3 regions of the Paenibacillus sp. GbtcB18 genome follow, and region 1 is predicted to be linked to each of the others. Evidence: riboswitches for the same ligand, from Rfam matches in the RefSeq annotation. Region 1 holds a riboswitch; each other region holds the start of a gene.

The links. A riboswitch is a leader RNA that binds a small molecule or an ion and turns the genes downstream of it on or off. The one in region 1 is predicted to bind cobalamin.
Region 2: linked by a shared signal. The riboswitch ahead of KVT34_RS12800 (class I SAM-dependent methyltransferase) and the one ahead of cobJ (precorrin-3B C(17)-methyltransferase) in region 1 are both predicted to bind cobalamin.
Region 3: linked by a shared signal. The riboswitch ahead of nrdI (class Ib ribonucleoside-diphosphate reductase assembly flavoprotein NrdI) and the one ahead of cobJ (precorrin-3B C(17)-methyltransferase) in region 1 are both predicted to bind cobalamin.

What each region holds. Positions count from the first base shown of each region.
Region 1 is NZ_JAGXJX010000002.1:1,055,718-1,063,235, forward strand. Features, by position in the region: gene KVT34_RS10145 (precorrin-8X methylmutase) at 1-421, opposite strand, end outside; gene cobK (precorrin-6A reductase) at 421-1,200, opposite strand; gene KVT34_RS10155 (sirohydrochlorin chelatase) at 1,197-2,381, opposite strand; gene cobJ (precorrin-3B C(17)-methyltransferase) at 2,455-4,371, opposite strand; cobalamin riboswitch at 4,730-4,918, opposite strand; gene KVT34_RS10165 (glycoside hydrolase family 13 protein) at 5,025-6,713, opposite strand; gene KVT34_RS10170 (glucose-1-dehydrogenase) at 6,731-7,516, opposite strand.
Region 2 is NZ_JAGXJX010000003.1:556,486-564,003, forward strand. Features, by position in the region: gene KVT34_RS32600 (CobW family GTP-binding protein) at 1-177, shown strand, start outside; gene KVT34_RS12790 (TIGR03943 family putative permease subunit) at 357-1,295, opposite strand; gene KVT34_RS12795 (permease) at 1,323-2,345, opposite strand; gene KVT34_RS12800 (class I SAM-dependent methyltransferase) at 2,565-3,455, opposite strand; cobalamin riboswitch at 3,683-3,890, opposite strand; gene KVT34_RS12805 (aminoglycoside phosphotransferase family protein) at 4,063-4,968, opposite strand; gene KVT34_RS12810 (spore coat protein) at 5,167-5,655, shown strand; gene bshB2 (bacillithiol biosynthesis deacetylase BshB2) at 5,741-6,397, opposite strand; gene KVT34_RS12820 (YojF family protein) at 6,424-6,768, opposite strand; gene KVT34_RS12825 (PAS domain S-box protein) at 6,958-7,518, opposite strand, start outside.
Region 3 is NZ_JAGXJX010000008.1:251,668-259,185, forward strand. Features, by position in the region: gene KVT34_RS22505 (TolC family protein) at 1-466, shown strand, start outside; gene KVT34_RS22510 (GNAT family N-acetyltransferase) at 792-1,199, shown strand; gene nrdF (class 1b ribonucleoside-diphosphate reductase subunit beta) at 1,513-2,472, opposite strand; gene nrdE (class 1b ribonucleoside-diphosphate reductase subunit alpha) at 2,696-4,780, opposite strand; gene nrdI (class Ib ribonucleoside-diphosphate reductase assembly flavoprotein NrdI) at 4,767-5,126, opposite strand; cobalamin riboswitch at 5,416-5,611, opposite strand; gene KVT34_RS22530 (hypothetical protein) at 5,907-6,362, opposite strand; gene KVT34_RS22535 (hypothetical protein) at 6,505-7,518, opposite strand, start outside.

The DNA of each region.
Region 1 (7,518 bases):
CGATAGCGAAAATCCCGCCCTCGGCTTCACGGATCGCCTTGCGGACCGAAATGATCGCGCGCGTCGTGTTCAACCTTTTGGCCTCTTCCATCACGTCCGGATCGGAGATGTACACGTTGACCTTGCCGCCGAATTTCTCGAGGCGGGGCTTGCTGATCCCCACCTGCACCATCTGAACGTCCGCCACGACCGTGCGGCCCGCCCGGATCGCTTCAATTCCGGCTTCTATGGCACGGGGGTGAAAAACAAGGCTTCGGCCCAGCTCGAAATCGGCCGATGCGTGAATGACCCGCTGTACAACCGGATACTGCTCCTCGGTAAATTCATGAGGACCCAGCTCCTCCGTAATCATCTCGAAGCTTTTCGCTTCGATTTCCTGCGGCTGAACCGTCAGCGGTTTAAATTCGGTACGAAAGTCCATTAGGAAGATACCTCCTGCAAAAGATCGGCGGCCGCTTTCAGCACGCCTTCATAATCGGAAAAATGAATGCCGTATTCCAGGCCCGGACGGCCGATCACGATCGTTTCGATCCCCATCTCCAGAGCCGCTTCCAGCTTCTCGTCCACGGCACCGATTTTTCCGCTTTCTTTGGTAATCATCAGCGTCACGCCGTAATGCGCATAGAGCGCCTTGTTCAATTCCTTGGAAAAAGGACCCTGCATCGCCACGATATTGCGCTGCTCGATTCCGAGCTCCTCGCACTTCTCCATATTGTCAAGACGCGGGAGCATGCGGGCGACGAGCCTCACGTCCGGCAGCCCGCCAAGGCGCCGGGCAAAAACGTGCAGCGTCTTGCTGCCCGTCGTCAGCATGACGACACCGCCGCGAACGGCCGCCAGCTCGGCGGCGTGCGCGTAATCGTCCGCAAACACGATGCCGGGCCGGACCTGCAGGTCCGACCCTTCGCGTTCGTAGCGGACGTACGGCACAGCCGCCGCTTTCGACGCCGCCATGGCGTTGCGCGAAGCTTCCTCCGCGAAGGGATGGCTCGCGTCTACGACGAGCGCGACCTCTTCGCGCCGGATGAGCGCCGCCAGAGCTTCGGCGTCGAGGCGACCGACGGCTGCGGCGATGCCCGCGTCGGCCAGGCTCTTGGCGGCGCTGTCGGTGACGACCGTCGCCAGCACGCGGTGCCCGGCCTGCGCCAGCAGCACCGCAAGCTCGCGGGCGTCGCTTGTACCGGCCAGGAGGAGGATCATCGTCCTCCCTCCCTGCCGTCCGCGCCTGCGGCTACAGGGCCCGGCGCAGACGTCGCCCGCTGGGACGCTTCGCCGCCGGAGGCACCGGTCTCGTCTCCGGCTCGGCGGTCGTCCGCACGGTTATGCCCGAGCGCCTCATGCTCACCATGGTCATGCGCATGACCATGAGTGTGCGGCTCCTCTCCGAGCGCATGGTCGTGACCGTGATGTTCCTCTCCGTGCGCATGGTCGTGATCATGATCGTGCGCATGTCCGTGAACGTGGTCGTGACGATGTTCGTGGTCGTGGTCATGATGGTGGTGCCCATGGTGATGCCCATGGTGATGATCGTGTTCATGGTGGTGATCATGGTCGTGATCGTGATGATGGTGGTGATCGATATGTTTCATCGCTTCCAGACGGAAAGAGCACATATCACAGTTCATTTTCACCTCGTCCTGAAGCGCCTCGCCCGCGCGGTCGCGGAGAATGCCGCCAAGAATCGGATCAAGGCCGAAATAATCGGTCATCTCAAACGTACAATCGGGATAGCGCAGGGAGAAGTCGAGCAGCATGCCTTCCATCCGTTTGATCAGAATCCCCGTAAAAAGAAAATAAGGCAGCACGATCACTTTCTTCGCGCCCAATCTCAGGCAGCGCTCGATGCCGTTCTCCAGAAGCGGCGCCGTTACGCCGATAAATGCCGTTTCAACCCAGGGAATCTGGAGCTTTTCCCAGAGCAGGCGGGAAATTTTGAACAGCTCGCTGTTCGCATCGGGATCGCTGCTTCCGCGTCCGACAACCAGCACGGCGGTATCTCCCGGCGTTTCCTCACGGAACCGGTCCGCCCCGCCCAGTCTTGCCGTCATGATGTCGACTACACCTTCATGTACGCCGATAGGACGTCCGTAAATGAACTGTACGCCCGGGTAACGCTCTTTCGCTTCGTCAATGGCACCCGGAATATGAATTTTGGCATGACCGGCGGAAAATAAAATGATCGGCACCACGGCAATTCGTGTGGCCCCTCTGTTGACGCAAGTCTGTATCCCTTGCGAAATCGTCGGTTTTTCAAGCTCCAAAAAACAGGTTTCGATAATGGCCTGTTCCATCGTTTCGGCGAGCCGGCTTACAAACGCCCGGACCTCGCTGTTCCCTTCCGCGTCACGGCTTCCGTGACCTACAAACAGTACCGCATCCATCGGCTCTGCCTCCTTTTTTTGTATCCCAATATTGAAAAGAAAACGAAAAGAAATCCTATAGTTTTCGGGTTCGTTAATCTCCGCACAAAGCGTTTTCGATTTGAAAAGCCGGGACTTCCCGGTGCCGGTAGCCCTCCAGCTCTTTTACGCGGGCAAAAAACTTATGGAACCGTTCGTTCGGATGCCCTTCGTTCCGGTACCGGGCGACGATCCGCTCAATGGTCTCGACCAGCTTGTCCGGCTCGATGCCTTCCGCAACGGGCTGCGCCGCGTGGGCATTGCGGCCGACTGTTTTTCCCCCGAGGAACAGATCAAACTTCTCCCGGCGGTAAACGATGCCGATATCTTCCTTCACCGCGCCGTAGCAGGCCATGCCGCAGCCGTTGAAACCGATCTTCATCTCTTTGGGCACGGCCGCTCCACCCAGAAGATCGTGAAGCTCCTCCGCATACGGCACGGCGTCGCCTTTGTCCATATTGCAGAAGTCGCAGGCTTTGATCTGGACCACATCGCCGACCGGAGCCAGCAGAAGCCCTTCTCCGCGAAGCCGTTTCGTTACGGAATCGGGATCGTCGGTCCGCAGCTTGACGAGCAGTTGATGATGGGGGGTATACTCCATCGTTCCCGTATCGCCGACAGCGTCCGCGAGGACCATCAGCTGTTTGGCAGTGAGATTTTTGTTCGCAAGTCCGGGGCTGACCGCGAATTCGAGAATAGCCTGCTGGCGGAAAAATCCGCCCGGGGAAGCGGAAGCTGCCGAACCGCCGGGTTCGCCCGTTACGAGACGAAGCGCTTCCTCCGCAAGCTCAAAAGCGGTCGGAACCGAAGCGACAGCCTGTGCAAGTGCGGCAGGCGGACGTACGGCGACCGCAACCGCCGAGTCACCGTACTCCCCGGCTCCCGAAGACGCGGGCGTATCGTACGCGGACCGCGTCCCCTCCGCTTGTATGCGAACCGTCGAATCTTCGCGGTCGTAATCGTCGGTTGTGCCGGTCCCTTCGGCTTCGGGGCTGTATTCGCCGTAACCGTCATCCCCGTATTCGTCCTCGTCGAAGAAGGACGGCAGGACGGCGCCGCCGGCTTCCCGCTCTTCCGCTGACCGCAAAACGGCATCGGACTGTTCCCCCAAGGCGGGTGCTGCTTCCGCGCCGGTTTCCTCTTCCTGCTCCAGAGCCCACGGCTCGGCTTCCCGTCGGAGACGCTCATGAGGGCGCAGGGGCTGGATATCGCTGTCCAGCGTATACTTACGCTGATAGCCCCTTGGCGTAATCATGAGTCCCTCGTAGTTGCGGGTCGCAGAGTTGCCGATAATCACCGTCGTGAGCATGCCGATATCATGCTCCAGCATCTCCGCAAGCGTCGTCAGCACGACATGCTCCCTGTCGCGGTAGGCGCTTTTCACGATCCCCACCGGCGTATCGGGAGAGCGGTGTTTCAGCAAAATCTGCTGCGTCTCCACGATCTGGCGCGTTCTTCTGCCGCTCCGCGGGTTGTACAACGCGATGACGAAATCGGCGGATGCGGCCGCCTCGACTCTGCGCCGGATGAGATCCCACGGCGTCAGGTGATCGCTGAGGCTGATCGTGCACGCATCGTGCATCACGGGCGCTCCCAGCAGCGAAGCGCATGAGTTGATCGCCGAGATGCCGGGCACGATTTCGACTTCCACGCCCTCGCTCGGCTTCCATCCTTTCTCGATCAGCACCTCGTACACGAGACCCGCCATGCCGTAGACACCCGCATCGCCGCTGGATATAACGGCCACCTTGCGCCCGGCCTCCGCTTGTCTGACGGCTTCCTGCGCACGGCTCACTTCCTCGGTCATGCCCGTACGCACGACCTGTTTGCCGTCGATCAGGCTGCGGATCAGATCCACGTAAGTGTTATAGCCAATAATGACTTCGCTTTCCGAAATCGCCTCGCGCGCGCGTTTTGTAATATGGGCTTCGTCTCCGGGGCCAAATCCGATGATAAGCAGTTTACCGGCCATTCCCATTCCTCCTCTTCCCTGTAAAAAAACTCCGGCACTTCCGCTGAACAACCGTTATCGAGCCGTCCGGCCTTCCCTGTCCGTTTTCGTACAGGTGGCCTTATATATGCACGGCGGTGTGCCTTCCGGCGGCTTGCCGTTTGCTCTTCATCCCGTCCGGACAATAAAAAAAGCATTTCTATCCTATTCGGATAGAAATGCTTCGAACTTTCGAGCCATTAAGCGGGAATATCCCGCATATGCTTCCAACCCGCACAGTCGCCGGCACCGGGCAAACTTGTACGCCCACGTTCCGGCAAACCGCCGTTGGCAGCGATTCAGCCGTTCTCAACACCTCCCTAAATCCTCGTAGGTTATCTAGTGTTATTTTAAACAGGCAGGTCTCCTGGCTCGAAGCTTTTTTCGGCGCCTTCCCGGATTATCCAGTGACGTTGTTGCCGAAAAAATTTTCCCCTGCGGTTGCAGGGGGCTCCTTACAGTGGCGGGTCCGCGTCGGTCTTTCACCGAACTTCCCGTTTTAAGCCGAACCCGGTTCTTATGGACTGTCTGATCCGTTCGAATGGGCTCCGCACCTGTTTTTACCATATTCGATTGTGTTCTGTTCATCATACCATCCGGTCAAAGAACTTGTCTATGCCGATAAAACGCTCCACTCAACCGAGCAGATAAACTCTGGCTTCATAAGGGCGCAGTTTGAGAACGCCGGTATTTTCGCCGGAGACGGGATCGTAATTGGAAAGGAGAAGCTCCGCGTCCTTCCCTTCTCCCAGCTCTTCCGGCCATGTAAACTCCGGCGTTCCGTCGAAAAAGTTCAGAATCACCAGCAGCTTCTCCCCGTTCAGCGTCCGCGTGTATGCATAAATTTCCGTGTCTAGCGGAAGCAGAAGCTTGTACTCGCCGTAAACGATGACGGGATGCTTTTTACGAAGCGCGATTAGGCTGCGGTAGTAGTGGAAGATGGACCGCGGATCGGCTGTCGCTGCAACCGCATTGATCTCCGGATGATTCGGATTGACTTTGATCCACGGTTCCCCCGTCGTAAATCCGGCGTTCGCCGTGTCGTCCCACTGCATGGGGGTGCGGGCGTTGTCCCGGCTTTTTTTCCAAATCGCCTTCATCACTTCGTCTTGGGGCTTGCCGAGCAGCTTAGCCTGCTTGTAATAGTTGATCGTTTCCACATCGCGGTAATCGTCGATGAGATCGAACGCGACGTTGGTCATGCCGATTTCTTCCCCCTGAAAAATATACGGCGTCCCCTCCAGCGTCAGCAAAAACGTGGCGAGCATTTTGGCGGATTCCACGCGGTAGGGGCCGTCGTTTCCGAATCTGGACACGGGACGCGGCTGGTCGTGATTGCCCAGATAGTTGGCGTTCCAGCCTTTATCGTGTAGAACCGTCTGCCAGCGGCTCATCACATTTTTAAGCTCCAGCAGGGTCCAAGGCTTGGATACCCACTTCCCCGTACCCGGAGAAGCCGCATCCAGATTCATATGCTCGAACTGGAAAACCATGTTCAGCTCATGACGCTCGTCCCCCACGTAATCCAGCGCCTGCTCCGGGCCCAGTCCGGATGTTTCGCCGACCGTCATGATGTCGTAATTAAACAGCACCCGATCATTGAGCTTGTGCAGCAGCGTATGTACCTTTTCCAGGTTCGAAAAAAGCTGGTAAGCCTGCACAACGGGCAAATGCTTCGGATTATCGGCGTCGGGCAGCCCCTGCGCTTTTACGATATGCGCGATCGCATCGAAACGGAAACCGTCCACTCCCTTGCCGAGCCACCAATGCACCATCCGGAAGAGTTCTTCGACCATCTCCTCGTTCTCCCAATTGAGATCGGGCTGATGTTTCGAATACAGATGCATGTAATACTCGTCCGTCTCCGTGTCGTGTTCCCAGACGCTGCCGCTGAAATAAGACTCCCAGTTGTTAGGGAAAAGACCCTCTTTTCCCTTCCTCCAAATATAATAATCCCGCTTGGGATTGTCCCTGGAAGAACGCGATTCTTTAAACCAGGCATGCTGGTCCGAAGTATGGTTCAGCACAAGATCCATCATGATCTTCAGCCCGCGCTTGCGCGCTTCCAGAAGCAGCTCGTCAAAATCCTCCATCGTACCGTACTGCGGATCGATCGCGTAATAATCGCTGATATCGTAGCCGTTGTCGGCGCCCGGCGAGAGGTAGATCGGACACAGCCAGATGACGTTGACGCCAAGCTCCGCAAGATAATCCAGCTTGGAAATGATCCCGCGCAGGTCCCCTCGGCCATCCCCGTCCGAATCCTTGAAGCTGGACGGATAAATCTGGTACACGACGCTTTCTTTCCACCATGTTTTGTTCATGTGAGTTCTCTCCTCTCTCAGCCTCTTCCTCCTTGGAACGACGGATATTTGGTCATCCCACCATCCGCAAACAGCGTGATGCCGGTGACGTAGCTGGACTCCGACGAAGCCAGCCAGGCGGCTACGGCCGCAATCTCTTCCGGTTTGCCGATATATCCCATCGGAATAAGGGCTTCCACGCCGGCGCGTGCCTGCTCGTCGGCGAATTTTATCTCGTTGATGGGCGTGTTGATCGCTCCCGGGCCGATATTGTTCACCCGGATTCCTTTGGGCGCAAACTCCAGCGCCAGCGTCTCGGTCATCATTTTGATCCCGCCTTTGCTCGCCGCATAATGAACGAAATGCGGCCAAGGGATCATTTCGTGCACACTTGAAACGTTGATAACGGCTCCTCTGATTTCATGCTCCAGCATATAGGAAATGGCTTCTCTGCTGCCGAGAAACGCCCCGGTTAGATTCACGTCCAGCACTTTCCGCCAATCGTCGGCGGACAACTCCTGAGAAGGGACTTCATTCTCGATTCCCGCGTTGTTGATCATTACGTCCAGAGAACCGAAATGCTCGTGGGCGGTTTCGACCAGCTTCTTCACGTCCTCTTCTTTGGTCACGTCTCCCCGGAGCGCCAGCGCTCTGCCCCCCGCGGCTTCCACTTCAGCGATCAAGGCGGGAATGTTTTCTTCATGGCTCAAGTAATTGATCAGGACATTCGCTTTCTCTTGGCCGAAACGAACCGCAGCCGCTCTTCCTATTCCCGTGGACGCTCCCGTGATGACGACCGTTTTTCCTTCCAAATCCTTATACATGG
Region 2 (7,518 bases), on a different contig from region 1:
TTTCAGTACGCAGGAAAGCGGAGTTACTGGGAGCCTTCCTTTTACCAGGGAGAGCCGTATCTCGTGTTTATCGGAATCGACCTGGATACAGACCGGCTGAGCGAGGAATGGCAGCGTCTTCAGGATACACCGCAGCCGCAGTCCCTTGAACCGGAATCCGGCCGCCGCCGGAAGTAGCTCAGGCACGAAATGGATCGGAGAAGCCTTCCATACGGCATGATCCATACGAGTTTTTTTGCGCCCCCCTCCCCGTTCTGTTGATGGTATCTACGATTAAGGTGCCTACTACATCCGGCTCTTGCATCGCAAACAAAACCGCTTTCCGTCGGAAAGCGGTTTTGTTATGGCTACAGCCTTTATTTTCCGAGATCGGCGAAATCACCGGCATACGGATATACGTAAGGGGACGAAGGCTCTTTAATTTTCCGGATCACGGCTCCCTCCAGCTTCATCGCATCTTTACCTTCGTACACCGACTTGCGGATCGTCCCTTTCACCGTTACCCATGTATCCTTGAGATACGAATCCGCATCCGGAGCTTCAACGATAACGCCGTACGGAGACGCATCGGCAGAGCAGCACTGCATCGTCAGTCTTGCGACGACGAACTGGTTTTTGGGCATGTCGTCCTCCCGGTAAACGAAGCCGCTGATTTCCATCTGTTTCCCCGCAAAATTGCCGGCGAACAGATCCACGGCCGTCAGCCTCTCCATAAAACCTTTCTCCCCGATAAGAATGGTTTGCTTTTGGTAAAGCCGCATGGCCAGCTTCGCGTAATCTTCCGTAAACCGGCTGCCTTTGAACATCTCCTTGAGCCTGGCTTCCTGCGTATCTTCCTTGCCCCGGCTCGCTTTCTCTGAAGATTGCTGCTTCTCAGGCGAATCGTCCCGGGTATCTGCATTCCTCTGCGTCTGGAGGTTGGAGGTATTCAGTTGAATCCCTTTCACTTGAACGATATCGCTCCCCGTTACCCGGTCGGGCAGCAGAAAGCCCAGCAGCAGCGGTAAAAGGAACAAGGAATAAGCCGCACCGTGCGAAAGCTTAGATTTCCTGACACCGGGCTCGCATCCGCAGTCGGATTCATTGCCTGAAGCGGGCTGCAGGGCCAGATAAATCTGGATCACGGCCAGCACGAACAGGGCGATCGCCGAAGCTTTGACGTACGGTACCAGGCGGGGCGCCAAGTAATGCGTCATGCCGCCCGTTTTGACCAGATAGACGATATAGAGCGAAAACCCGCATAGAATCGCCGCCCTCATAAAAGAATGGAAGGCGTAAGCGCGCCTGTCTTCCACCCGATTCACCTCCCCGAATTCAAAGCGTTAGTTGAAAAACAGGTGTTCGACAATGACGGAACCTGCAAACACGGTCATCGTGATAAGAACGGCCAGCAGCAGGACAAACTTCGTTTTGAAGACGGACAAGAGCATGAGCGTACTTTTAAAATCGAGCATGGGCCCGAAAACGAGGAAGGTGAGTAGGGAACCTTTGGAAAATGTCTGGAGAAAGGAAGAAGCGACAAACGCGTCCGAGGTGGAACAGAGCGACAATATGTAGGCAAATCCCATCATAAACAGATGCGGAAGCACTTCCCCCTCCCCCAGCGCCGACAAATCCCCTCTAGGCACAAAAGCCTGAATAACGGCCGTAACGAGAGAGCCGAAAATGAGATATTTCCCCATATCGAAAAATTCCCCGCCCGCGTGGCCCATCATCGTAACGAATTTGCCGCCGCCCTGCACGTGCGCACAGTCTTGTCCGTTCTCGGCATACAGCGAGTCCAGTCTGTGTTTCAACGGATTTTGGTTAATGAACGCGTATACGAATAAGCCGATAAACGCGCTGACTCCAAGGGCCAGTCCCATCCGGGCATACACCATTTCGGGATTCATCCGGAACGCCGTGTATGTGGCCGCATAGACGACCGGGTTCACGATAGGACCCGCCAGAATGACGATTACGCCTATGTACAGCGGCATTCCTTTGTTGATCAGCCGCCGGACGACCGGGATCATGCCGCATTCGCAAATCGGAAACAGGATGCCCAGCAGGCAGGCATAAACGAATCCGAGCAAAGGATTCCGGGGGATCGCTTTGCGGATCCAGGTTTCCGGGATGTAAACCTGCATGAACGAGGAAAGCAGCACACCTAGCATAATAAAAGGAACCGCTTCGAGCACGATGCCGATAAACATCGTCTTGAACAGGCGGAGAACCGAAGGGTCCGGCAGCCCCGCATTCCCTGTCCGCACGGCTTGCCAGGCCAGTATAGCCAGGAAACTTCCCGCTGCAATATAAATCAGGTGTCTTTTTCTCATCCCTCTGCTTGCGCCGCTGAAATGCACGTTCTCCCCTCCTGTGTACGACAATATCCTTATTTTAATCGTAATTATTACGTTTTTCAATAAAAAAGACTTCTCCCTTAAACCCTTTCCACTTTTTCATCCCTATGCGAGTTTGCCTGAATTTATGACAAGCTCCTTCCCTTGTCCGATTCGTGAAGCCATAAAAAAATCCCGGCACGCGAAACCGCGTTACCGGGAAAACACTTCAACGGCTCTGATTTAAACTTCCACGACCCGTTTCACTTCCGTGGGCAGGTCCGCAGGTTCCAGCCGTTTTTCCGGCTTCCAGTAAAGGAGAGCCGCTTTGAAATTGTGCGGGTAAATCAGCTTTCCGCCTTCTTCTCGCACATAAGCGTACAAGAGCTCCACAGCCTTCTTGCGGTCATACTCCTTGTCCAAAACCGCGCTCAGGTTATCCTTCATCAGCTCTTCCTCCGTATCGTAGGCATACGTTTTGTGCAGATTGACAATTTTACAATTCGCGTCGATTCCGAGTTCATAAAGCAGATTCTGCAAATGGATGTAATCTCTGCGTTGAAATTTGATCCGGCAGCCGAGCTGCTCCCGGATGTCCTTGTAGTGCGGTCTTTCGGGACCGCTTACCATTCCCGCGATTCCGAGACGCTTCGCCGTGTTGTTGATATGCAGCAGCGCCCGGTCGATCTCCTGCATCCGGTAGTAACAATTGACGCCGAATACCACGTCGGCCCGCTCCACCTCGGGAAGCTCTTCCCATTTGGCATGCACGAAGTTTACATGATTCCAGCCCTTCCGCTCCGCTGCGGCTTTCAGGAAAGCAAGCACGCTTTCGGAGCTGTCGACGCAGGTGAGGGAACCCGCTTTCTCGGCCGCTTCGAACGTATAATTTCCCCAGCCGGGGCCGATTTCCAGCACATCCTCGCCGGGATCGATCAAAGTGATCAGCTCCTTGCGCAAGTTGGCAACCCAAGAATCCACCCCGGCCTGTTCTTTCTTTTTCATAAAAGCGTTCCAGAACCCTTCTTCCTTGACGTCATCGGTCATCCGCACGGGAAGATTTCCGTCCCAGTCCTTCATTCCCTCCTGCCAAAGGGTTTTGTAGTTCGTATTTAGTTTGACTCCGTAATACATCGTGTTCCTCCCATACGGTTTGAAGATACTTGTACATCATTCTTTCGATCAAAATGCGGCGGACTTCATTTTACCCGTAAAGCCGGAGGATTCAACCGATCCGAAACAAATAAAAACATCCCGCCGAAGGCAGGATGTTTGGGTTCATCGCATGAATACGCCGGGGTCAGGACCCGACGATTAGGGAGAACATTCGCATCAACGCCATCCTATATCCGCGTAGGAATGAAGTTACCGGTAAACAGGCAGGTCTCCTGACTCGGGAACCCTATGCGCGTCTTCCCGGATTCACCAGTGACGTGATGCGCTTCGGCCGGGGCTTCGCCCCTTTTCCCCTTACAGTGGCGGGACCGTATCGGAATTGCACCGAACTTCCCTTTTAATCCGTTCCCTCTCCCCAGAGAAAGAACCGGAACCCGTTCAATAAAGAATGTTTGATATTTTGTTGTCTAAAGAAAAGCATACATGTCAAACAACTTCACGATTAATAGTAGTCCAAATCCGGCGTTTTGGCAAATACCGAAGCATGCGGGCAAGCAGGCGTACCGGTAAGGCGGGCCCGGCAAACTTCGGACTATGAAGTAGAGTCGCGACGGTTATGACTCCGCTATTCCCCTTCAATAATCAGGTTGATTTGATGAATAAAATCTTTTGCCAGTTCAAGCTGTTTATAGGCAAATTCCAAATCTCCGTTACCCGAGAGTCCGAAATCCAAGTTACCTAAAGTGGACATCAGTATGCGTGCGGTAACGGCAAATCCAAAAGCTTCCTTATCGGCCTGATTATTCATCTCACTCCAGATATATTGAAAGGTTGGCTCCTGAACTCCGTTGAACAAGGCAAGATTGCCTACATAGGAAGCCAGATCCCAGTATGCGGGCATCAAAGATACATCTTCAAAGTCCGACCAGATCCAGCCTTCGGGACTCGGTAATAAGTTTCTTGAATGGGCATCTCCATGAGACGGTATGAGCAAGCTTGTTTCAAGACGCATCTGTCTATCAATTGTGAAAAACAGACTTAACAAATCTTGTATACGCGGATCCGGATGATTCATTAATCTAAAAGCCGATTGACATGTCCGCTCCCAAACACCAAGCATAGGAATCTCGCCGGTAAAATCTTTCAATGCCAGTGAAAGTGTATTGACCAATTCAACTGCTTCGCTTGGCGAAGGGCGCTCCAGGTCTGTCGGGGGAACATACTTCCAAAGCGTCATCCATGTGCCGCCAATATCATATGGTCCTGCATCCGTAAGGTCGGTTGGCAAACGGACCGGCACTCCCTTTGAATGGAGATGACGTGCGGCTCTTAATTCACGAACCAGTACCTTGTAAGCGTAATCTCCATTATTTTTTGAAATCGCAGCGGCTATTCGGGCCACAATCGGAAACGGGGCCAAATGAACGATCAGGTTCCCGCCATTACCAAGCTCGATAGGAGTAATGTCTTTTAATCCGGCTTTTTCTGCCATTAAAACCGCTTTTGAAATAAGGCTGCTATTATTCGGCACTCCGCGGGCTCCTTAGTTAAGGTTAAAAATATATTAGCATCGTTGTCGTGTCCCCCATAGGTATTAAATAGTTAACAATCAACTATTCCCCATTCACACTTTCGTTAACGCGAACTTCCGTTTGGAGGTACTGACAACTTACTAATCTCCGCCCCTTCACATAGGCTGTTATAAACCCCACGAACGGAGTCTGAGAAGATGAGCCTGCCGAAAGTCCCCCAGCATCTCGCCTGGCACGAAACTTTGGAGCTTCACGAGCTTGTGAGCCTTCAGACCGGACAACTGATCGCTTGTAAACAAAAATTACCGACGCTTGCGGACGAAGGGCTTCAAACGCTTTTCAGAGCGGCGATACAAACCTTGGAGCAGAATCTGAACGAGCTGCTGGCGTATTATCCCGAAGCGCCTGCCGCCTCCAGGAATAAACCTGCGGAGCTCCCCGTCCTGGAAGCGGGACAGCTTCTCGCTTTTGCCAAAACCGCCGTACGCGGCTACGCCTGCGCCCTCACGGAAACCGCGACTCCCCGTCTACGGGCAACCTTTGTGAAACATCTGTTGAGAGCGGTCGAATTTCACGCCAAAGTGTTCAACCGGCTGTATGCGGACGGTGCGTACCCCGCTTATGACCTGAAGGAACTGCTGGAAAACGACGCGGCCAACGCCCGAGCCGCCCTCTCCCTCGAATAACGGCAAACCGCCAAGGAACGGCACGACTGCCTGCCCCTTGGCGGTTTATCGGCATGCGGGAACGGCTTCCGCCCCGCTCACTCTTTTATTGAAACCGGTATGTCCACAACCGCTCGTAGCCGAAGCGTTCCTGCACCTCTTTGTCGTTCGCGGATTTGCCGCCGAGCTGTCCGTTGAGCTGGAACTGGGAGCTGTGTGCAAGGATCGAGCCCAGCTTCTGCTCCAGATACGGCCTGACATCGTTCACGACATCCGCTTTGCCGAGCACATCCTCGCATCCTTTGGAAAAAGCGATGCAGTGAACGACCGGTCTCTCTTCCAAGGGGATTCGCTGGACCGTATCAATCACGGCCGCGCCCGTTGCGTCATGATCCGGATGCACGCTGTAGCCCGGGTAGAACGTAATGACAAGCGAAGGATTCAGCTCGTCGATGAGCCCGCGGATTTTGCCGACGAGCAGTTCGCGGTCTTCGAATTCAATCGTTTTATCGTGAAAGCCCAGCATCCGCAAATCCTGAATTCCGATCGACCGGCACGATTCCTCAAGCTCGGCTTTGCGGATTCCGGGCAGTGTCACGCGGTTGGCGACAAGGGGATTGCCCATGTTGCGTCCCATCTCTCCCAGTGTCAAGCATGCGTAAGTCACCGGGGTTCCCTGGCGTATATGGCCGGCAAGCGTACCGGATATGCCGAACGCTTCGTCATCGGGATGCGGCAGGACGACCAGTATGTGTCGTTCCATCTCCATCTACCTTCTCTCTTTGTAAGTTAAAAAGGGTCTCGGCTCAGCTGCAGCGAAACGACGAGCTTGCCGTCCTTATCATGTCCCGACAAAATCAGTCTCTGCGTCTCCGTTTCATCCCAATGGGTAAGTCCCTCGGAATAAACCCAGCCTTCTTCCATTTTGAGCCCTACCCGGTAGGGGCCGTTTCCGGCAATAGAACCCTGCAGATAGCGGATCTTCGAATTGCGGATAAACGTCGAGGCCGTATGTTTGGACTGGTCAAGGTGGGAAGCGTAAGCCCCGTTCGTCATTTCCAGATGAATATACAGGTCATGGCCCTTTAGCAGATCAAGAACTTGCTGGACGGCCGCCTGATTAATAAACTGCATGAAAATTCCTCCAGTAATATACTGACGTATTCACCTAAACTATTGTATGCGGCTAATCTATTGTAGGTTTAAATGTAGCTTATTATAAAACATTCCGATCGACTTCACAAATCGCATCGGGTGCGGATAGGCCCCGTATTCGGGCCTGTACAAACAAAAAACCCGCTCCGCGGCGGGTTTTCACGGCTTCTATCGTTCTTTTATCCGGGCAGTCCACTTGGCCATCAGACGTTTGAGCTCACCGGCAAGGACCGGCTTGCTGATATAATCGTTCATCCCGGACGCCAGGCACTGTTCCTTGTCTTCTTCTCTGGCAAAAGCGGTTACGGCAATAATGACGGGAGGCATTGGCTTCTTCCCGTATTTTTCACGGATTAGACGGGTCGCCTCGAACCCGTCCATGACCGGCATCTGCACGTCCATGAAAATCAAATCATACGTCTGCTCCCCCGCAGCCTGCACGGCTTCCGCTCCGCTGTTTACGACATCCGCCGAATAACCCAGCTTGCCGGTTAACGTATGAAGCAGTTTACGGTTCATGGGATGGTCGTCCGCAATGAGCACCCGCAGCGGCGCAGGCTTCGCCTCCGGAAGGGAAGGAACGGGCGGGGTTTCCGCCGGTGAGATCACGGGAGCCGTATCCAGCACTTCTGAGTCGCCTAAACCGGCGTGCAGGGTAAAGAAGAAGGCGGAGCCGGCGTTCTCTTCGCTTTCGACACCGATCTCGCCTCCCATCAGCTCGACCAGTTT
Region 3 (7,518 bases), on a different contig from region 1:
ATCCGAAAATGTGCAGCCGGTTGTGAAGAAAGACACCGAAACGCTGCTCGCTAATTCTTTTAAGCTGAAAATGGATCACAACGGCATCGACGAAGCCATCTGGCAGCAGCAGAATACCGTGACCAAGAATACGTACGGAGGCCAGTATCAGAGCGTCAACACGGGAATCGCTTATCAGAAACAGGAACAGACGAAAGCCGAGCTGGTCAAAAAGATCTACGCGACCTACAGCGATGCCGAGAACGCTTATCAGACCGTGCTGAACGAGCAGCGCAACCTGAATGACGCGCAGGCCGATGTCGCCAAGATGAAAATCCGCTACGAGAACGGATTTGTCTCTAAGCATGATTTCGATAAATTTTCTTTTAAGCTTCAACAGGCTCAAACCACGTTGGAGGGAGCTAGGCTGAAATACTTCGCCTTGGTACGCAAGGCCGAAGCGATGGATAGAGGATTTATCTCGTAAACAGCCTGTATTTCGAAAGTTTATGCAGTCTGAATGTATATGGACTTTATTATTAGGCGAATAAATAAGAGGGACCGGTCCTTGGATCGGTCTCTTTTTTTGAACGATTGAAAAAACAATTAAAAAAGTCAGTTGCCGAAAAATGGAGCATAAGTCTATAGTCTCCCGCATGCTCATGATGAGATCCATCGTATTCGGCGGTCAACCGTTTACCGATAGAATATCATGTTCAAAGTTGGGGAGAGAGGAAGTTAGTGTTGTATAAATATACATTATAACGGATAATTAATCTATTGGTTGTATACATGTACCGGAGGTGAGAGGGATGACCTTTAAGATCCGCACGGATCTGCCGGCGAAAGCCGATTATTACGAGCTGTTCCAATCGACAGGATGGAACGGGGACGGAATCTGGACGGAAGACATGCTGCACGAAGCGGTCCGGAACAGTTGGTACGTCGTTACGGTCTATGAGGGCGACAGGCTGGTAGCGTCAGGTCGCCTGGTTTCCGACGGAGTTATTCAGTGTATCCTATGCGAAATGATGGTACTGCCGGATTATCGGAATGGGGGCCTCGGCAGTCAAATCATGGATCATCTTTTGGATTACTGCAAGTCAAAAGGAATCCGCTGGGTCCAGCTTGCCTGCGCCAAAGGGAAGCAAGGCTTCTATGAACGCTATGGATTTCGCGAGCGGCCTGCCGATGCTCCGGGAATGGGCCTGTTCCTCTAACCGATGAGGAATGGCCGACCTTGATGCGGATTGAGAGCGTGGTGGAGCATGGGCGAAAGCACGCCTGAAGCGTGAGCAGCCGGTTGGCTGAAGCGACCTGCCGGAGCAGGGGGAGTTGAACGCCTGAAGCCGAGGCAGCCGTTGCCGGGGCAAGGCCAGCCATACGCTGCGAACAGCGAGCGCCCACATCCGGCACACCCGCAGCCGAACGCAAAAAGACGTACAAAATTGTCTCCAATTTTGTACGTCTTTTTCGTTTAGGCGGCCGCTTATACGGTCCGTCCTGCTCGTTCGGGCGCCGAAGGCGGCGGTCTTACAGCCCTTCGAAGCTGAAATCGTCGTCGCTAAGCGGTTCGACGCGGAGGGCGCGGACGTAGCCGTTGCCTTTTTTCGAGAAAAAGTCATGCTGCTTCGTCTGCGTCCGGATTCCGTTCAGAACGACCGGATGAACCGGCTCTTCCGGGAAGTAAGGATCGCGCCCGAGGTTCATCAGCGCTTTGTTGGCGTTGTAGCGCACGTAACGCAGCACATCGTCCTGCAGGCCGAGCGGAGTGTACAGCTCTTCCGTGTAGAGCTTCTCGATCTCGTACAGCTCCAGAAGCAGCTTGATCTGCTCCTCGGCGGCTTCCTGCTGGTCCGCTTCGCTCAGAGACGCGAACAGCTCCTGCGCCAGCGTGCCGACGTATAGGCCGTGGATGCTTTCGTCGCGCAGAATGAGGTCGATGATCTCGCCGCTGTTCGTCATTTTGCCTTGTCCCGCCAAATAGAGCGGGTAGAAGAAGCCGCTGTAGAACAGGTAGCTTTCGAGATAAACGGAAGCCGTCATCGCTAGATACAGGTCTTTCTCGGACTGGATGCTGTTGTAGTAGCGGTTGATGAGATCCGCTTTCTGCTGCAGGCGTCCGTTCTCTTCGACCCAGCGGAAAATGCCGTCGATCTCTTCGTTGCTCGCCAGCGTCGTGAAAATGCTGCTGTAGGACTTCGCATGGATCTGCTCCATCATGCCCATAAACGACAGCACGGCTTTGCGCTGGAGGCCGTCCATGTGCTCGACGAGTCTCGGCATGCCGACTCCGCCTTGAAGGGTATCCAGCAGCGTCAGGCCGCCCAGAACCTTCTTGTAGACGTCCTGCTCGTCCGGACTCATCTCGATCCAGACCATTTTATCGTCGGAAAGGGGAATTTCTTCTTCGGTCCAGAACTGCATGACGTTCTGCTGCCAAAACGACCAGGTGTAATCGTCGTCGGGTTTATTCCAATTGACGGCTTTCATCGTTTTCTCTCCTTTGGATGGGGCGCGCTGCAAATCCGGCATCAGTCGCTGCCGTGCCTAACCATAGGCAGCTTTATACGGGGCTGACAAGTTCCGGCCCTGCATAAAGCTGCTTATCGGGATAGCGCCATACGGATGATTTGCGGTCTGCGCTAAGCGTGTTTAAGCTCCTGTCGCGCAGCCGGTTTCTTTTACACGAATCTATTCTTAACCAGGCCCTCTCTTAAACGGAGCAGCTCAGGCATTCTTCCATGGTCAACCGCTTCGTGCGGGTGTAGTAGAGCGATTTCAGGCCTTTTTTGGCGGCGTACAGGTAGTTGCGGGCCAGCTCACGGGTCGAGATGTCGCTGTTTACGTGCAGCACCGTTGAAATCCCCTGATCCACGTGCTCTTGGATTTCCGCGATAAGATCAATGATCTTGAACGGGTCCATCCGGTAAGCCGACTTGTAGAAGAACATGTTCTCCTTGGACAGGTAAGGCATCGGATAGTAAGTCGTCGAGTTCGCATACGTGCGCGTCTCGATCTGATCGACAATCGGCATCACGCTGGAAGTCGCGTTTTGCACGTACGAGATGCTCTGCGTCGGCGCGATGGCCAGGCGGTAAGCATGGTACAGGCCGTGTTTCATGACTTGTTCTTTCAAAGCTTTCCAGTCTTCCGGCGACGGAAGATCCATGCCCTCGAAGAGAGCTTTGACTTTATCGGATTCCGGACGGTAGTCCTTCTCTTCGTACTTGGCGAAATAGGTGCCTTTTGCGTATTCGGAGCGTTCGAAATCGGCGAAAGTGATACCGCGGTCGCGTGCGATTTCCATGCTCTTCTCCAGCGAGTAGAAATTGATGGCCATGAAGAAGGCGCGCGCAAACTCTTTTGCTTCCGGGCTTTCGTAAGCGATCCGGTTCTTCGACAGATAGCCGTGCAGGTTCATCGCGCCGAGTCCGACGGAATGAAGCTCCTTGTTCGCTTTCACAACGCCTGGTGCGTTCGCGACCGTCGTGTTATCGCTGACGGAAGTCAGCGCTTCGATGCCGCTGTGGACGGAATCGCGGATGCTCTTCGTTTCCATCACGTTCACGATGTTAAGCGACGCGAGGTTGCAGGAAATGTCCCGGCGGATAATATCGCCTTGGCCGTAATCGCCGATCTCCGTCGTCTCCTGGAGCTGGAAAATTTCCGTGCACAGGTTGGACATTTTCACTTTGCCGATGTCTTTCAGAGCATGTCCGCGGTTCGCGTTGGAACGGTTCATGATGTAAGGGTAGCCGGATTCGAGCTGGATAACGGCAATTTTGGTCAGCATGTCGCGGGCGCTCATCACGACTTTCTTCTTCACGTTCGGGTTGGCGAGCAGTTCTTCGTACATCTCGTCAATATTCATATCGTCGAGGTGACGGCCGTACTCCTTGTAGACGGAGAACGGGGCGAACACGTGCAGCGGTTTATTCTGCTCGGCCAGCTCGTAAAACTTCTGCGGCACGATCAGGCCGATCGACAGCGTCTGGATGCGGGATTTTTCGTCCGCATTGATCTTTTTGCAGTCGAGGAATTCGATGATGTCCCAGCCGAATACGGAGTAGTAGACCGCTCCGGAGCCCCTGCGCTGACCCATTTGGTCCGCGTAGGAGAAGGCGTCCTCTAGGAGCTTCATGACGGGCATGATGCCCTTGGCGGCGCCTTCGACGCCTTTGATCGGCTCGCCGCGTCCGCGCAGCTTGGACATGTTCACGGCTACGCCGCCGCCGATTTTGGACAACTGCATGCAGGTGCCGATGACGTACTGAATGGAGTTCAGGGAGTCGTCCATCTCCAGCAGGAAGCAGGAGACCATTTCGCCCCGGCGGCTGCGTCCGGCGTTCAGGAACGTCGGCGTTGCCGGTTGGACGCGCTGCTCGATGATCGCCTTGGCGATCCGCTGGGCTTTGCCGAAGTCGCCTTCACCGAGGTGGAGAGCGACGATGGCGGCACGGTCCTCATACGATTCGAGGACTTGCTTTTTATCGTTGGTGCGCAGGGCGTAATCTTTATAAAATTTCGAAGCGGCCATGTAGGACTGGAACTTAAAGCCGCTTTCGCGGATGGTTTCGTGGATGGCTTCGATCTGCTCCAGCGTGTAGTGTTCGTACACGTTCTCGTAGAAATCTTCGCCGATCAGATAGTCGTAGCGTTCTTTGATGCTGCCGAAAGGAACGGTCTGCCCTTGCACTTCCTCAAGGAAGGCGTCCAGCGCTTCGCGGTCTTTCTCCAGACGGTAAAATCCGTCTTCCCCCGGTATCATGAGTTCGTTGTTCAGTTCAATATGCTTCAAGATGGCGCACCCCTTTATGGAATCGTTCCACGTCGCTAGACGTGCCGGAAAGTTCGAATTTGGCAAGCACCGGAACACCGTATGCCGATGAAATGCGGTCGGCGCTCAGGGCAAAGGATTGTCCCCAGTTCTGATTGCCGCTAGCGGCTACGCCGCGCAGAAGAGAAGAGTGATGTTTCAGAAAGTCCAGCACTTTGCCGGGAATTTGACCGAATCCGGTCGTATAGGTAACAAGGACGAACGGCTCCTGGATCGTCAAATCCTCTTCGATCCGTACGGCCTTCAAATTCAGCTTGTTAATGAATCGTTGAACATTTCCCGTACGGGAATCGTAAACTACCAGCATGGAAGCATCTTCCTTTCCACTCTATCAAAAATACGGGGCGCGCCGACCACGGGAAGTAGTCGGCGCGCCCGGATGAAAGCCGCCCCTTGTGACAAAGAGCGGCTCTAAATTCACAGTCAGCTCCCAGCCCTTTCGCGTGCCGCTGACGGCTCTGCAAAAAGGCTGGCTGCAGCCGCGCGTACAAAGCCGGCTGCCCGGCTCCCCGCCCGAAGGCGGAAGAGGGGGACAGCCGGGCTTGGCGGCTGTATGTGAAAAACGTCCGGACACCTCCCTATCTCCCGTAGGTTCAGCGGTGTCTTTCAGACAGGCAGGTCTCCTGGCTCCAGGTTCATTGCGCCCCTCCGCAGCCTTCCCGACGGCATTCGTCAGTGGCGGTATGGGTGGGGCGCTCCCCGTTGACAGTGGCGGGACCGCGCCGGATTCTCACCGGACTTCCCTTTTGATTCCCGCCTGGTAGGCGGGAAACCTGTCCAATCCATATATAGTCTATATATAGTGAATATGTAGGTGATAGATATGAATTTACCTCAATATATTGTGGTTTGTCAACAGTGCGTAAGGACTCAACAAGGGGAGAAAAACCGAGATAAAAGGCGAAAAAGGTGTGATAACCTGCCCATAAACGGGCGAGATTTTATTTGAGATTCTTTTTATTTCGACAAAGTTTGCGGGCGGCGGAGGGACATGCAGCCAAGCTGATTTCCATGCGCGGAGCGGGGTGTTTTCACGTGCATTCAAATAAAAAGGGATCAAGCTCCTTGGGTTGGAGCTTGATCCCTTTTACATGTTTAAATTCTTTTTGTTGTTCTTTTTATAAAGAATCATTATGCCTGCAAGTATCCATTCGATCACGTGCAGAGCGACAGACAAAGTGAGAGCGGACAAAAAATCCTTGATGTACACACCGGGAATCAGTGCATGGAGGAGAGGATGAATAAAAGTCTCGAAGAACAGGAAGCTCAGCAAGATGATCAGGGAAAAAGTGAAGAGATCCGCTTTGCCCGTAAAACGGATGAGTGAGCTGGTATGTTCAATCCCCCGGAAGAATGTCATATATAAGAAAGCAAAACCGGTTACCGGCCCGATGATGAGCAAGGAGAAAACCGGAATTGCCCATATTTTCGTCCTCCATGACGGTGCAGGTTCATGGTCCCGGCGCGATATATCATTCAGCAGGACGTTCAAACCGAAAAACAAAAGCAGCAGCAGTCCAAAGAGTAATGCGTAATTGTTCATACACGTCCTCCCTAATAGGTACATGCCTACAAATACGATTCTACCCCCAAGCTCGTCTTGAGGGTAGAAAAAGATGCAGCTTTAAAGGTTCCGAATGCCCAAAACAATTCGTTGAGCAGGGAGCCCCAGCCCTATCGTGCATTCAAATAAGCTTACTGTCAACCTGCTGCCTAACCAGCTCATCCACCGACCACGCTACGCACCAGGGGTACTGGTTTTTCGTTTCCTGCGGAATCCAGTAGCAGCGATCCGTTTTATTTTTATCGGGGTAGAACACATACATGAGCAGCTTCACTTCGCTGATATCATCGGTTTCACCCGGACGGGGATTCGGGTAACGGACCGTACAGCCCATTTGGGATGAAAATTGGGTGGATACGTTCACTTCATACGTGTACATGAAGCTGGACCCTACACCGATCGAAAATATATCGCCGGGCGCCTCGCCCGCAGGCTCGCATTCAACGGATACGCTGTTGGAAACGGAGGTGAAGGTTTTGCTGACTTTAATAAAATTTTCTTCGATTTTCATGGATTCCGACCAATTCACCGGCATACTGAACGAAAGCTGCTTATCCGCATAATCGGGCAGCGCCGTAAACCTTTGCACATAATGCTCGATGCGGTTCGGATCGGGCTGTTTCGGAAACGTGCTCAAGGATTTGCCTTTGCGGGCTTCGATGCTAAGATCCGATACGGAGAAAAGACTGAGCTGCACGCCCAGGTCGTTCTCCTGCCAATCCGCCAGCTTGTAGGTAAGCCTGGTTATGTTGGGCCGGATATACAAATGCGTAGCCGTTTTTTTGGTGGCAGACGGATACAGCTCAATCGAAAATTCCTTGATGCTCTTCATTTCCGAAGTGACGGACCGTGTCCGCTCGTATGCGATTTTCATTTCGCCTCCGAGTCCCACGACCGGAACTTTGCCGCTAAAGTTGAGAGAAGCGCCGAATTTGTACTTCGCGGATACCGCCGCCTGCTCTTCCTTCGACCACTTGAACCGGAAGGAACAGATGGAGTCTGTAAGCTCGGAGCCGTTCAGCACGTGGGGAGGGGGGCTTTCCACAACGCCCAGAAACGTAAGATGGTCATCGTTGGCCCAGTTCGTCAACGTGTCCGTCAAGGTAAGCCGATCGGAGCGGTATCGGCCTACTCC